Regions from separate parts of the Frigoribacterium sp. CFBP 8766 genome, predicted to be linked through region 2. Evidence: predicted binding sites of a transcription regulator. Region 2 holds the regulator's gene; each other region holds the start of a gene.
The links. The regulator LexA, encoded in region 2, represses DNA repair genes until DNA is damaged. The targets are predictions, from matches to a motif close to TCGAACANNTGTTCGA.
Positions count from the first base shown of each region.

Region 1 (5,088 bases), on a different contig from region 2:
AGGTCGGCGCGGACTGGGTGCCGGGCGCCTCCCGCTGGCTCGAGGGGCACCCCGAGTGGATGGCCGCGGACGGGCTGCACCCGAACGACGAGGGCTACGCGGAGATGGCCCGGCGGATGGACGCCGAGCTGACGACCCTCGGGCTCTGAGCGGTCGGACTGGCCGTCGCCGTCTCGCTGGGCTCGTCGTCGAGCCGGGGGCCGGTCCGTACCCAGACGCCGCGCCTAGACTGCATCTCGTGACCGAAGCATCGAAGGCAACGAAGCCCGTCGACGTCGCCCTCATCGGGGCCGGCGTCATGAGCGCCACGTTGGGCGCCATGATCAAGCAGCTCGAGCCCACCTGGACGATCCAGGTCTACGAGGCGCTCGGCGACGTCGCCCAGGAGTCGAGCAACCCCTGGAACAACGCGGGCACCGGTCACTCCGCCCTCTGCGAGCTCAACTACACGCCCGAGCGCGCCGACGGCACGATCGACACGAGCAGCGCCGTCAAGGTCAACGAGCAGTTCCAGGTCTCACGCCAGTTCTGGTCGTTCCTCGTCGCCGAGGGAGCCCTGCCCGAGCCGTCCGCCTTCATCAACTCGACGCCCCACATGAGCTTCGTCTGGGGCGAGGCCAACGTCGAGTACCTGCGCAAGCGGCACGAGGCGCTGCGGGGCCACCCGCTGTTCGCCGGCATGGAGTTCAGCACCGACGCCTCCGTCATCCGCTCGTGGGCCCCGTCCCTCATCCTGGGCCGCGCGAAGGACCAGCCGATCGCCGCGACGCGCATCGAGGCCGGCACCGACGTCGACTTCGGCAGCCTCACGCGCCTCCTGCTGACCTACCTCGAGGAGAACGAGGCGCGCATCGAGCTGGACCACCGCGTGACCGGTCTGACGAAGCTCGCCGACGGCACGTGGCGGGTCGCGATGCGCCGTCAGGTCGGCGGCACGCCCACGAGCGTCGACGCCCGGTTCGTCTTCGTCGGCGCCGGGGGAGGCGCGCTGCACCTGCTGCAGAAGTCGGGCATCGACGAGATCAAGGGCTTCGGCGGGTTCCCGGTCAGCGGCGAGTTCCTCCGGACCGACGACCCGGCCGTCGTGGCCAAGCACGCCGCCAAGGTCTACGGCAAGGCCGCCGTCGGCTCGCCCCCGATGTCGGTCCCGCACCTCGACACCCGTGTCGTGGACGGCCAGGCGAGCCTGATGTTCGGACCGTACGCCGGCTTCAGCCCGAAGTTCCTCAAGAACGGCTCGTGGTTCGACCTCTTCGCCTCGATCCGGCCGCACAACCTGTACCCGATGATCCGCGCGGGGCTGGCGAACCTGTCGCTCGTCAAGTACCTGGTCGGCCAGCTGATGGCGAGCAGCGACAGCAAGTTCGAGTCGCTGCGGGAGTTCATGCCCGACGCCGACCCGGCCGACTGGTACCGCATCACCGCGGGCCAGCGCGTGCAGGTCATCAAGAAGGACGCGAAGAAGGGCGGCGTGCTGCAGTTCGGCACCGAGGTGGTCTCGGCGGCGGACGGCACGATCGCGGGCCTCCTCGGCGCCTCGCCGGGCGCCTCCACCGCCGTGCCGATCATGTTGTCGGTGCTCGAGCGCTGCTTCCCCGACCGGATCGCCGGGTGGACCCCGACGCTCCGCCGCATGGTGCCCACCTACGGCGGCCAGCTCGCCGACGACGAGGCGCGAGCCGCCGCGACGCTCGGGGCGACCGCCGAGGCCCTGCGCATCCACGCGTAGCGGCACGCTGCCGGTCGCGGCTCGGCCAGCTGGGCCGAGCCGAGGAGGCGCGAGCCGGTCTCGGCTTGACGTCCGATCGAACATGTGTTCGACTCTGACCATGAGGTGGAGCGAACAGGCGACGACGGCGACCGACTCGTCGGCCCTGCCCGGGCTGGCGAAGCTGTCGAACCTGGTCGCGTCGGTGACGACGCCCGAGTTCGCGGGGGTGACGTTCCACGAGATCCTCGCGAAGAGCGCCCTCAACCGAGTGCCCGGCAGCGACTCCGCCCTGCCCTTCGGCTGGACGATCAACCCCTACCGAGGGTGCAGCCACGCCTGCGTCTACTGCTTCGCGCGGCCGACGCACGAGTACCTCGACCTCGACGGCGGCGACGACTTCGACCGGCAGATCGTCGTCAAGGTGAACGTCGCCGAGGTGCTGTCCCGTGAGCTGCGTCGCCCGTCGTGGCAGCACCACCCCGTCGCGCTCGGCACGAACACCGACCCGTACCAGCGCGCCGAGGGCAAGTACCGGCTCATGCCGGGCATCATCGCGGCCCTGGCCGACTCGGGCACCCCGTTCAGCATCCTGACCAAGGGGACCCTGCTGAGGCGCGACCTGCCGCTCCTCGTCGAGGCGGCCCAGCACGTGCCGGTCGACATCGCGATGTCGATCGCGATCCACGACGACGACCTGCAGCAGTCCGTCGAGCCGGGCACGCCGACCACCGCCGCGCGTCTCGCGACCGTCCGCGCGGCGACCGACGCGGGGCTCCGCTGCTCCGTCTTCATGATGCCCGTCCTGCCGTGGCTGACCGACGACCTCGACCACCTGCACCGGGCCCTGGCGGCCGTGCGCGCCTCCGGGGCGACGAGCCTGCTGTACTCGGCCCTGCACCTCAAGCCCGGCGTCAAGGAGTGGTGGTCCGCCTGGCTCGAGCGCGAGCACCCGGAGCTCGTCACGCGGTACCGCGACATGTACGCGACGAGCACCTACGCGCCCCTCGGCTACCGCAAGTGGCTCGCGGCCCGCATGCGGCCCCTCCTGGCCGAGCACGGGCTCGAGCACGGCACGGCCGACCCGGCGACGGGCTCCACCCGCTCGAGCGCCCTCGACGACGCTGCGGCGGCCAAGGGCACGCTGGGCTTCGGCGCGGACGGACGGCCCCGGTCGCTCATCGCCCACGAGCTGCCGGGCGGTGCACGGTCGTCTCAGCCACGTCTCTTCTGACCGCGGCAGCGTTCGTCGTCCCTCCGTCCCCGAGGTCGGGGCACAGCCGCCCCGGCGGCTCGGCCCCGTCCCGCGAGGTGACCCTAGATAACGGGGTACAGGACGAGTCCTCGTTCTGGCATGATCGTCCTGCCCGACACGTCGACCAGGAGGGGGCCGCCATGCTGCTCGGCCTCCCCGCACACCTCGTGCCGCAGACCGTGGGCCGGGCGCTGTCCCGTGCCTGCCACGTCATCGCGAGCGTCGTCCTCGCGAGTGCCGGCCTGTTGCTGATCGTGAACCAGGTCGCCGAGCCGTCGTACCTGCTCTGGCCTGCCCTCGTGGCGCTGTTGCCGATGCTCGGCATGCTCTTCGTCGTCGAGCGGTTCCGCAGCACGACCGCCGTGCTCGCGTACCTCGCCATCGGCTCGGCGTGCCTCTACTGGTACGCCGTGACCCTGTTCGCGCAGATCCCGGCGGTCCAGGCGTCGGACGCCTTCTCGCTCTCCCTGCCGAAGATCGCCCTCGTCATGGTCGGAGGCAGCGGGCTGCGTTCCCGAGGCAGCCTGCTCTGGGCCACCGCGGGCTTCGCCCTGGGGGAGCTCGTCACCCAGCTGGCGACGTGGCAGACCGGCGGGACGCCGCGTCTCGACGTCGCGGTCCTCTTCGCGTGGCTCCTCGTCTCCGTGACGGCGACGTCGTCCCTGCTCGCACGGGGACGGGTCGACCGTGCCCAGCCGAGCCTGCACCGGGCGGCCTTCGACCAGCAGAAGCAGGCCATCCGCCACGACGTGGAACAGCAGGCGTCTGCGCTGCTGCACGACACGGTGCTGAACCACCTCGCCTCCATCACGGCCGGCGGGCCCGGCCCGCTCGACCCGGCGACCGCGGCGTCGATGGCGACCGACCTCGAGGTGCTCGTCGGCCAGGAGTGGCTCGTCGACGAGACCAGGGCCCCGGCGCCGGCCTCCCCGACGACCGGGCCGGGCGACTGGACGACGTCCGAGCTGGGACACGCCGTCGCACGGGCGCGCGAGGGCGGGCTCGAGGTCGGCGTCACGGGAGACCTCGGCGCCGTGACGCGGCTCGCGCCCGCGGTCTGCCGCGCCCTGGGCCTCGCCGTGGCCCAGTGCCTCACCAACGTCGCCGTGCACAGCGGCACCGATCGTGCCGAGGTCGTCGTGTACGGCGACGGCGTCGACCTGACGGTGATGGTCATCGACGACGGGGTCGGCTTCGACGCCGCGGCCACGGCGCCCGACAGGCTCGGCCTCAAGAACTCGGTCGAGGCCAGGACGAGGCGGGTGGGGGGCTCGGCGCAGATCTGGTCCTCGCCCGGCAGTGGCACGTCGGTCATGCTCCGCGTCCCGGTCGCACCGGCCGAGTCGGTCGTCGCGCCTGGTGCGGCGACGGAGGCCAGCCCGGTCACCGCCGATCCCGGCCCCGTCGACCTGGCGTCCCGCACAGCCGGCGGGGGAGCACCGTGAGCCGCCGCAGCCCGCAGCAGGTCGATCCGCTCGGCGCCCTCAGCTCCCGCCCCGTCACGGCGCTCGCCGCGGTCGCGGCGGTCGTCTACGCGGCGGTGTCGACCGTCGTCACGCGCGACGAGATCGTGACGCCCGCCGCTGCCGTCGGGGCCCTCGCGGCGCTCGGGGCGGCCGGGGTCGTCCTGGTGCTCGCGTCGAGTCCGCTCCGGGCACCGCTCACCCGGTGGTCGGTCGCGGGCGTCGTCGGGCTCGGTGCCCTCGCCGGAGTCCTCGCCGCCGTCGCCTCGGCCGGCCACAACTCCATGGTCAGAGACGACTGGGCCTCCCTCGCCGTCGGGCTGCTCCTCGTGGGCCTCGCGCCGTACCGGCCCGCACTCGACCTCGTGGTCGCGGGGTTGGCGTCCGCCGTGGTGCTCACGGCGGTCGTGCTCGTCGAGAGGGAGGCGTTCCTCACCGATGTCCCCGTCCTGGTGTTCGTCGTGGTCGCCGTGACCCCGGTGCTGGCGCTCTCGCTCGCCGGGGCGTCGTTCTCGGCCGCCTTCACGACGCTGGTGGAGCGATGGATCGCGGGCGCTTCCTCGGCTCGTCAGGCCAGCGCCGACGAGTTCCGCTCGAGCGTCGCCCGGAGCGTGCAGCAGGACAGGGTGACCATCCTGAACCGCGACGTCGCGCCGTTCTTC
Region 1 covers NZ_JACYTX010000002.1:1,061,006-1,066,093, reverse strand. The annotation lists gene IFT90_RS10710 (SGNH/GDSL hydrolase family protein) at 1-149, shown strand, start outside; gene IFT90_RS10705 (malate:quinone oxidoreductase) at 239-1,729, shown strand; gene IFT90_RS10700 (Rv2578c family radical SAM protein) at 1,830-2,942, shown strand; gene IFT90_RS10695 (sensor histidine kinase) at 3,104-4,408, shown strand; gene IFT90_RS10690 (hypothetical protein) at 4,405-5,088, shown strand, end outside.
Region 1: the regulator LexA is predicted to act here: its motif matches at 1,806-1,821, upstream of IFT90_RS10700 (Rv2578c family radical SAM protein).

Region 2 (5,088 bases):
CGCGCCCGACGACTGGGCCGTCGAGGTGCCGGGCGGCGTGCTCGGGGTCCACGTCGCGCCCGGGGCCGACGGTGAGCACGTGTCGCTCAGCGGACCGGCCGAGCTCGTCTTCAGCGGGGCGCTGACCCTTTAGCGTCCGTCCGTCCGCCACGCGTGGGCGCCGGGGCCCCGGGCCGCGAGGGCGCACGCCCTGTCGTCGTCGCTCGTCTATGCGAGGGACGAGGAGGCGCGACGGGCCCGCAGCACGCGGTATCCCTTGCTCGTCGAGGCCCGCTCCACCTGCACCACGTCCGCCATGGTCGCGTTCATCCACGCCTGGAGCGAGTCGGCGCCGAGGTTCTTCTGCACGACGAGCCAGGCGTCGGAGCCGGGCTCCAGGCGAGGGAGCCACGTCTCGAGGAGGCCGTGCAGCACTTCCTTGCCGACGCGGATGGGCGGATTCGACCAGATCGATGCGAACACGACGTCGTCGGGAACACCGTCGGGCGTCACGGCGTTGACGTTGACGAGGCCCGCGGCCCGTGCGTTCTCACGGACGAGGTCGAGGACCCTCTCGTTCACGTCGACGGCCCACACCGTCGCGTCGGGTGACGACAACGCGAGGCTCAGTGTGATGGGGCCCCATCCGCACCCGACGTCCAACAGGTCGCCCGTCGCGGGCGGCTGCGGTGCACCGGCCAACAGGACGGCCGTGCCCGGGTCGACCCTTTCGGGGCTGAAGACGCCCGACGCCGTCGTGAGCGTCAGCTCTCGCCCTGCGAGGGTCGCCGTGATCGTCCGCCGACGCAGCTCGCTCTCCGGGTTCGGGGAGAAGTAGTGGTCGTTGGTCACGCACGACAACCTACCGAACATCAGCTGCCTGGCCCGTGACGGCCCAGGCTCGACCCCCTCCGGAGGGCTAGTATCACTTCGATGACAGACACCCCCACGACCCCGCTCGACGACGAGCGCGACGGACAGCACGGCGACGACGTCGTGGCTCGGGTCCTCGAGCGTGCGGCGTCGCGGGCGTCCGCCTACACGATCTTCTCGCCGGCCCAGGCGATCCAGACCCGTTCCCTCGACGCATCGGGCGACGGCGACCAGTACGACCGCGAGGACCGCGCCGCGCTCCGTCGCGTGGCCGGCCTCTCGACCGAGCTCGAGGACGTCACCGAGGTCGAGTACCGACAGCTCCGCCTCGAGAACGTCGTCCTGATCGGCGTCTGGTCGCAGGGCTCGCTCTCGGACGCCGAGAACTCGCTCCGTGAGCTCGCCGCGCTGGCCGAGACCGCGGGCGCCTCGGTGCTCGACGGCCTGCTGCAGCGTCGGCCGAACCCCGACCCCAGCACCTACCTCGGCAAGGGCAAGGCGGAAGAACTGCGGCAGACCGTGGCCGCCCTCGGCGCCGACACGGTCATCGCCGACACCGAGCTCGCACCGAGCCAGCGGCGTGCGCTGGAGGACGTGGTCAAGGTCAAGGTGATCGACCGCACGGCCGTCATCCTCGACATCTTCAGCCAGCACGCGAAGAGCAGGGAGGGCAAGGCGCAGGTCGAGCTCGCCCAGCTCGAGTACCTGCTCCCTCGCCTCCGTGGCTGGGGCGACTCGATGTCGCGTCAGGCCGGTGGCCAGGTCGGCGGTGCCGGCGCGGGCATGGGCAGCAGAGGCCCCGGCGAGACGAAGATCGAGCTCGACCGTCGCCGGATCCACACGCGCATGGCCCGCCTGCGACGCCAGATCAAGGAGATGAAGCCGGCACGTGACGCCAAGCGCGCCAACCGCGACCGCAACGAGGTGCCCTCCGTGGCCATCGCCGGCTACACCAACGCCGGCAAGTCGAGCCTGCTCAACCGGCTGACGAGCGCCGGCGTCCTGGTCGAGAACGCCCTGTTCGCGACCCTCGACGCGACCGTCCGCAAGAGCGAGACCGCCGACGGCCGTCCCTTCACCTACGCCGACACGGTGGGCTTCGTCCGCAACCTGCCGCACCAGCTCGTCGAGGCGTTCCGCTCGACGCTCGAGGAGGTCGCTGGCTCGGACGTCATCGTGCACGTCGTCGACGGGTCGCACCCCGACCCCGCCGCACAGCTGGCGACGGTGCGCGAGGTCATCGGCGAGGTCGACGGCCGGGACATCCCCGAGGTCGTGGTCTTCAACAAGAGCGACCTCGTCGACGACGACCAGCGGCTGGTGCTGCAGGGGCTCGAGCCGACGGCCGTCTTCGTCTCGGCGCGCACGGGCGAGGGCATCGACGAGCTGTTGGCCAAGCTCGCCGGCCTGCTGCCCGAGCCTGAGGTCGAGCTCGACCTCCTCGTGCCCTACGACCGCGGCGACGTGGTCTCGCACCTGCACGACTCCGGCCGGGTCCTGACGACCGACTACGACGAGCAGGGCACCCGGGTCCACGCCCGCGTCTACCCGAGCGACGTCGCGGCGCTCTCGCCGTTCGTGCGCACGGACGCTGCCGACGCCGTCGAGACCGCGGAGCCAGCCGCCTCCTGAGCCGTTCGCTCCCCGCACGACGAAGCGCCTCCGACCCGGTCAGGGCAGGAGGCGCTTCGTCGTTGTCAGGACGGCGTCAGACCGAGCGGAGCACCGCCACGACCTTGCCGAGGATCTGCGCGTGGTCGCCCACGATCGGCTCGAACGCGCTGTTGCGGGGGAGCAGCCAGGTGTGGCCGTCCCGCTGTCGGAACACCTTGACGGTGGCTTCGTCGTCGAGCATGGCCGCGACGATGTCGCCGTTCTCGGCGTCCTGCTGCTGTCGGACGACCACCCAGTCGCCGTCGCAGATGGCGGCGTCGATCATGGACTCGCCGACGACGCGGAGCATGAACAGCTCGCCCTTCCCCACGAGCTGGCGGGGGAGCGGCATGACGTCCTCGACCTGCTGCTCGGCCGTGATCGGGATGCCGGCCGCGATGCGCCCGACCATCGGCACGTGGGCGGTGTCGCCGTCGTCGCTGGTCGAGAGGATGCTCGTGACCGTGGCGACGGGGGCCGGTTCGCCCAGCACCTCGAGAGCACGGGGGCGGTTCGGGTCGCGACGGATGCGGCCGGCGAGCTCGAGCTGGTTCAGCTGGTGGGTCACGCTCGACAGCGACTTGAGGCCGACGGCGTCGCCGATCTCGCGCATGCTCGGCGGGTAGCCGCTCTGGGCGATGCTCGCCTGGATGGCGGCGAGGATCGACTCCTGCTTGGCGGTGAGCGCCTTGCGCGGGGGCGTCGCCGGGGCGGTCGCCGTCGCGCTGTGCCGGTCGGTCATGTCTCTCCTGCCGTCGATGTCGGTGGTCGCTGGTGTACTCGTCCCACCGACTGGAACCTATCGGATCACGGCCGCCTGGCGAAACACATGTTCGAGTGTGTCGCGCATTCCTGCACCGGGTGTTCGAAGAAAGTGGTTGCCGTCGGGCTCGATCGAAGATATGTTCGGTACACGTCTTCGTGTCCGGCATTCCCGGCCGAGTGCCGGGCACGAACTCGTACGACCAACTCTCGCGGTGAAAGGAACCACCTCATGAGCAGCATCAGCAGCAGCACCCTCGGCACGACCACCGGCACCAGAGTCCCCCGCACGCGCCTCCGCATCACGCGTCGAGGCCGACGGGTCGTGGGTGCGGCGGTCGCGCTCGGCGCCGCGGGCATCGTCGCCGCGGGCCTCCTGCTCGGCCCGGGTGCCGTGGCGTCCGACCAGGCTGCGGACGTGTCGTTCGCGCAGGTCACCGTCGAGGGCGGCGAGTCGCTGTGGCAGGTCGCGAGCGAGATCGCCCCCACCAAAGACCCGCGCGACGTCGTCAGCGACCTCGTCCGCCTGAACAACCTGCCGAGCGCCGAGGTGGCCGCGGGCCAGACGCTCGCCGTCCCCGAGAAGTACACCCGCTGATCTGACCTGATCCGGCCTGCCCGGCCTGACAGGTCACGGTGAGGTCGGCGCTCCTCTCGCCGCCTACCATGGTCTCGTGTCCTTCAGCCTCGCCGACCTGCCCATCCGCGACGACCTCAAGGGGCTGACGCCGTACGGCGCTCCCCAAGAGCGGGTGCCCGTCGCCCTCAACGTCAACGAGAACACCCACCCCGTCCCCGCCGACGTCGCCGCCGACATCCTCGAGGCCGTCGGCGCGGCCCTCGTCGACATGAACCGCTACCCCGACCGCGAGTTCTCGCTCCTCCGCGACTCGCTCGCGGGCTACCTCGGGCACGGTCTCAGCCGCGAGCACATCTGGGCGGCCAACGGCTCGAACGAGGTCATCCAGCAGATCCTCCAGGCGTTCGGCGGCCCGGGGCGTTCCGTCCTCGGCTTCCCGCCCACGTACTCGATGCACTCGATCATCGCGGCGGGCACCGGCAGCACCTGGCTCGAGGGTGCCCGCGACGAGGGCTTCACGATCTCGCCCGAGACGGCGGTCGCCGAGATCGAGCGTCTCCGACCCGACGTCGTCTTCTTCTGTGGCCCGAACAACCCCACGGGGACCCCGCTCGACCTCGAGACGGTCCGAGCCGCCTACGACATGACCGACGGCATGGTGTTCGTCGACGAGGCCTACGCCGAGTTCATGCCGGCCGGTCAGCCCACGGCGCTGACGCTGCTCGAGGGGCGGGAGCGCCTGATCGTCTCGCGCACCATGAGCAAGGCCTTCGCCTTCGCCGGTGCCCGGGTCGGCTACATGGCCGCGCACCCCGCCGTGGTCGACGCCCTCCGTCTCGTGCGCCTGCCCTACCACCTCTCCTCCCTCACGCAGGCGGCGGCCGTGGCCGCTCTCGCCCACGCCGACGAGATGCTCGCGATGGTCGACGACATCAAGGCACAGCGCGACCGCATCGTCCGTGTCCTGACCGAGCTCGGCTACAGCCCGTGGCCGACCTGGTCGAACTTCGTCCTGTTCGGGGGCGTCGACGATCCCGCCGACGTCTTCCGGCGCCTCCTGGCCCGGGGCGTGATCGTCCGCGACCTCGGGATCGAGGGGCACCTCCGGGTGAGCGCCGGCACGGAGGCGGAGACGACCGCGTTCCTCGACGCGCTGCGCGACATTAGGCTCTCCTCGTGACCGATCAGCCCCGCGCCCGCACCGCCTCCTCGTCCCGCGAGACGAGCGAGTCGCGCATCCA
Region 2 covers NZ_JACYTX010000001.1:1,243,416-1,248,503, forward strand. The annotation lists gene dapF (diaminopimelate epimerase) at 1-133, shown strand, start outside; gene IFT90_RS05900 (methyltransferase) at 208-831, opposite strand; gene hflX (GTPase HflX) at 913-2,484, shown strand; gene lexA (transcriptional repressor LexA) at 2,561-3,247, opposite strand; gene IFT90_RS05915 (LysM peptidoglycan-binding domain-containing protein) at 3,500-3,865, shown strand; gene IFT90_RS05920 (histidinol-phosphate transaminase) at 3,942-5,027, shown strand; gene hisB (imidazoleglycerol-phosphate dehydratase HisB) at 5,024-5,088, shown strand, end outside.

Region 3 (5,088 bases), on a different contig from region 2:
CCGGGGCGCGCACCCGCTCGACCCTGTAGACGTCCGTCGACGCGTTGACGTCGAGCGGCAGCACGGGCACGCCCATGCGTCGCGCCTCGGTCAGCAGCAGCCGCTTCGGGTACATCCCGGGGTCGTGCGTCAGCACCCCGGCGAGGAACTCCGCCGGGTAGTGGGTCTTGAGCCAGGCGGTCTGGTAGGTGGGCAGCGCGAACGCGGCGCCGTGCGCCTTGCAGAAGCCGAAGGAGCCGAACCCCTTGAGCACCGCCCAGATCTTGTCGACCTGGGCGTCGGTGAACCGCCTCCTGCCGTCGTCGTCGACGTTCGCGGTCGTGCGCCTGCGGAACTCGACCTCGAGGGCGTCGTCCTGGCCCTTGCCCATGTGCCGGCGGATCTCGTCGGCCTCGGCGAGCGAGACCTCCATCGTGGCCTCGAGGATGCGCAGCACGTGCTCGTGGTAGATCACGACGCCGTAGCTGTCGTCGAGGAACGGCGCGAAGCTCGGGTGCAGGTAGTCGGGCCGCTGGAAGCCGTGCTTCGTGTCGAGGAACGGCGCGACCATGTTGCCCTTCATCGGGCCGGGGCGGAACAGCGAGATGTCGGCGATCAGGTCGCTGTAGCGGTCGGGCTGCATCTTGCCGATCAGCTCGCGCTGCCCGGGGCTCTCGATCTGGAACATGCCGAGGGTGTGGGTGGTGCGGATCGCCTCGAAGGTGGGCTCGTCGTCGTGCGGGATCTCGTCGAGCTCGACCCGCCCCTGCCGGTTCACGTAGGGCACGTCGACGGCGAGTCCGCCGGCCAGGGCGGCGCGGGCGCCGTTCACCCGCTCGATCTCGTCGAGCGCGTAGGCCATCGAGCTCTGCATCCGGACGCCGAGCACGTCGAGCTTCAGCAGCCCGGCGTCGTTCATGTCGTGCTTGTCGAACTGGCTCATCGGCAGCCCGATGCCGCTCGGCTGCACCGGGGTCGTGCTGAGCAGGTCGGAGTCGCCGAGGATCACCCCGCACGGGTGCATCGAGATGTGCCGGGGCAGCCGGTCGAGCCGCTCCGTCAGGTCGACGAGCAGGTCGATCTGGCCGTTCTGCCGGGCGAGGTCGGCGATGGCCCGCAGCTCGGGCTTCTCGGCCATGGCGGTGCGGAGGTCGCGGGCGTTCGAGCGCCAGACGTTGTTCGCGACGAGGTCGATCTGGTCGTCGTCGAGCCCGAGGGCCTGGCCGGCGTCGCGCACCGCCCCCCGGCCGCGGTAGGTCGACTGCATCGACATGAGGGTGACCCGGTTGCTGCCGTAGCGGTCGAAGATCGCCCGGTAGATCTCGTGTCGCCTCGCCGACTCGACGTCGATGTCGATGTCGGGCAGCGTCTCGCGCTTGTTGCCGAGGAACCGCTCGAACAGCAGGTCGTGCTCGATCGGGTCGACGTTCGAGATGCGCAGCAGGTAGGTGACCAAGCTGCCGGCACCCGACCCGCGCGCGGCGTTCCGCACCCGCATGTCGCGCATGAGCGCCGAGACGTCGGCCACGGTGAGGAAGTAGCTGGCGAAGCCGAAGCCCGTGATGATCCCCAGCTCGTAGCGCATCCGCTCGTCGACGGTGCGGCGCATCGCCTGGTCGGCATGGCCGAAGCGCTCGGTGACGCCCGCCTCGGCCCGGCGGAACAGCACCTGGTCAGGATCGCCGTCGACGCCGATGGCGCTGAGCTCGGGGGTCTTCGGCCGGCGCCAGCGCAGGTCGGCGTCGGGGTCGAGACGACAGCGGTCGGCGAGCCGCTCGGTCTCGGCCAGCATCTCCTCTGCGGCGCGACGAGGGCACGAGGAGGCGTCGGCGACGAGGGTCGCCAGCGCGCGCATCTCGTCGCCCGGCTTCAGCGACGCCTGGGCGTTCGGCTGCGGCGTGAACGCCCCGAGCGGCGCCAGGTGCCCCGCCGAGTCGAGCACGTCGGCCGTGACCGCGCCGTCGGGGTCGAGGTAGCGCACCGCGTTGGTCAGCACGGCGGGCACCCCGACGTGCTCGGCCAGCTCGAGCATGCGCGCCGCGTGCCGCACGCTGCGGTTCTCGCCCGGCTCGGTGAGGTGGCAGACGACCTCGACGGCCACGCCGCCGGGCAGCTCGCGCGCCCAGGCGGCCAGCGACGCCGCCGCGGCCGTGTGCCGCCCCTCGGCGACCAGTCGGCCCACGTCGGAGTCGGGCCCGAGCAGCACCGTCGCGTCCGCGCCCTCGTCGCCGCGGAGGAACGCCCGCAGCCGTGACCGCGGGATCGTCGCGACGCTGTTCGCGCTGCCGCTCACCCGCCTCGTCGCCCGGCCGTGCGCCGCGCTGATCAACCGGCAGAGAGCGGCCCAGCCCGCACCCGGACGGCCCCCGCCCGCCCCGTGCGCGAGCACCACGATGCGGTCGACCGAGGAGGCGCCCGCCCTGCCCCCGGGACCGGCGCCGGCACCGGCAGACGCGCCCCCCGCCTCCTCGGCGCCGCCGCGTGCGCTGCCGCTCTCGTCGGCCGTGTCGTCGACGCAGCCGAGCTCGACGCCCACGATCGGGTCGATGCCCGCCGCCCGGCAGGCGCCGATGTGCCGGATCGCCCCGTAGAGGCCGTCGCGGTCGGTGATCGCCAGCGCGTCCGCGCCGTGGGCGGCAGCGTGCTCGACGAGCTGCGCCGGCGGCGTCGTGCCGTAGTGCGCGCTGAACGACGACGCCACGTGCAGGTGGGTGAAACGCATCGTGCTGCCTCGGTGCTTCTCTCGTCGGACCTCCCGGCCGAGGTCGGTTCGAACGTGTGTTCGACGAGTGTACGTCGCCCCGGCGGGGTGCGACGACCCCGGACCGCGACCGGACCACGACCCGAGCGGCGACCGCACGACGACCCCGGACGGCGACCGCGCCCTGCTGTCATCATCGTCGGATGCCCCACCGACGAGCCGCCGCCCAGGACCCCGCCCGGACCGCCACCCGGTGGACGCGGACGCTGCTGGCCCAGCCGCGCCTCCTCATGGCCGCGAAGGGGGCGCTCGCCGCGGCCCTGGCCTACTGGATCGCGCCCCACGTGCCCGGCGTGGCCGCCGAGTACCCCTACTACGCCCCGCTCGGGGCCGTGCTGGCGCTCTGGCCGACCGTCAAGACGTCGCTCAAGCAGGGGCTGCAGACGATCCTCGGCCTCGTGATCGGGGTGCTGCTCGCGACGACGGTGTTCGCACTGCAGGAGGGGCAGCCGGGCGTGCTGGCCGTGGCGCTCGTCGTCGGCCTCGGCACCCTCATCGCGGGGATCCGCTGGCTGGGTGCCGGCCGCGACTGGGTGCTGACCGCCGGCCTCTTCGTGCTGCTGCTGGGCGGGGCGAACGCCGAGGACTACTCCACCGGCTACGTCGTGCAGATCGGCGTGGGCGTCGCCGTGGGCGTCGTCGTCAACCTCGTCCTGGTGCCGCCGCTCTACACCGGTCGGGCCGAGCGCCGGCTCCGGCTCGTGCAGGCGTCGCTCGCCGACCGCGCCGACGACGTCGCCACCGTGTTCGAGGCGGACTGGCCGATCGAGGACGACGACTGGGAGCGGCGAGTCGCCGTCCTGCCGAGCACCCTGCGGCACGTCCGCGACGCCGTCCAGTACGCCGACGAGTCACGTCGCCTCAACCCGCGCAGGCTGCTGCGCCGCCGCGACCTCGCCTCGGAGTACGCCGACCTCGTCGTCTTCGAGCGGGTCGGGTTCCACCTGCAGGACCTCGCCGAGGTATCCGGCATCCTCGGCCGCCGGATCGGCCGCCAGATCGGCATCGTCGACGACCTCGCCCCCGTCGTCGCCCGTGCCGTCCGCAGCGTCGGAGAGGTGATCAGGAGGCGCGGCGGCGACGACCGGGACGCCTTCGTCACCGCCCGCCGCGACGTCGAGGAGCTCTGGCGGGCCATCGACACGCACCGCGAGCTGCCGACGGTCGCCACGAGCGGCGGCGTCTCGGTCGCCGTCTCGCTCGGACGGATCATCGCCGCGCTCGACCCCGACGACTCGACGGCTCCCCGCCCCGAGGACGAGGCGGTCGGCGACCTCGACGGGGACGGCGACGTCGACGCCGACGACTCCGCTGCCGAGGTCGGCGGCACCACGAGCACCGGCCCCGTGGACGACCCCACGGCGCCCCGCGACACCGCGCCGCGCGACAGCGAGCGACGCCAGGAGGCGCAGGGCCCGGCCGCCGACGGCGTGGCAGCCGACGACCAGGCCGCCGACGACCGGCCCGCCGACGGCGAGGCGGAGGACGCTGCCCGCGAACGCTGACGGCGTCCGGGGCCCGGGCGCAGTACGGTGGGGGAGGCATCGTCGCCGAACGCCCTGCCGCGCCCTGCGCCGGTCTCGCGGATGCGCCCACGGCGTGCCGCGACCCCGCCCCGGCCCGGCCCGGCAGCCCGTACCCCTCACACACCGAGCGGCGACCCGTCGCCGCCTTCACGGAAGCCGTACCTGTGACAGACACCACCACCCTCATCATCCTCGGAGCCTCGGGAGACCTGACCGAGCGCCTCCTCCTCCCCGGTCTCGCGAGCCTGCTCAAGAGCGACCGCGGGGTCGACGTGCAGCTGATCGGCACCGGCCGCAGCGAGCGCAGCCCCGAAGAATGGGACGACGTCGTCACGACCGCCTTCAACGGCGACGCGGGCAGCGACCTCGCCAAGAAGACGCTGGCGTCCAGCCAGTACATCCAGGGCGACCCGACCACGGTCGAGCACCTGAAGGCACTCTTCGAGGCGTCCGAGGGCACGCCCGTCATGTACTTCGCGCTGCCCCCGGCCATCAGCACCAAGGTGATCCAGGCGCTCGCCGAGATCGACCTGCCCGACGGCCTCCGCCTCGCGCTCGAGAAGCCCTTCGGCTCCGACGAGGCGAGTGCCCGCGAGCTCAACGCCGAGCTGCTCAAGATCGTGCCGGAGGAGCGCATCCACCGCACCGACCACTTCCTCGGTCGCGCCACGGTGCTCAACATGATCGGCCTGCGCTTCGCCAACCGCCTCTTCGAGCCGGTCTGGAACAGCGAGAACATCGAGAAGGTCGAGATCTTCTACGACGAGGTCCTCGGCCTCGAGGGCCGCGCGCAGTACTACGACAAGGCCGGCGCGCTGATCG
Region 3 covers NZ_JACYTX010000002.1:637,861-642,948, reverse strand. The annotation lists gene IFT90_RS08790 (DNA polymerase III subunit alpha) at 1-2,701, opposite strand, end outside; gene IFT90_RS08785 (aromatic acid exporter family protein) at 2,884-4,245, shown strand; partial or broken gene IFT90_RS08780 (glucose-6-phosphate dehydrogenase) at 4,431-5,088, shown strand, end outside.
Region 3: the regulator LexA is predicted to act here: its motif matches at 2,750-2,765, upstream of IFT90_RS08790 (DNA polymerase III subunit alpha).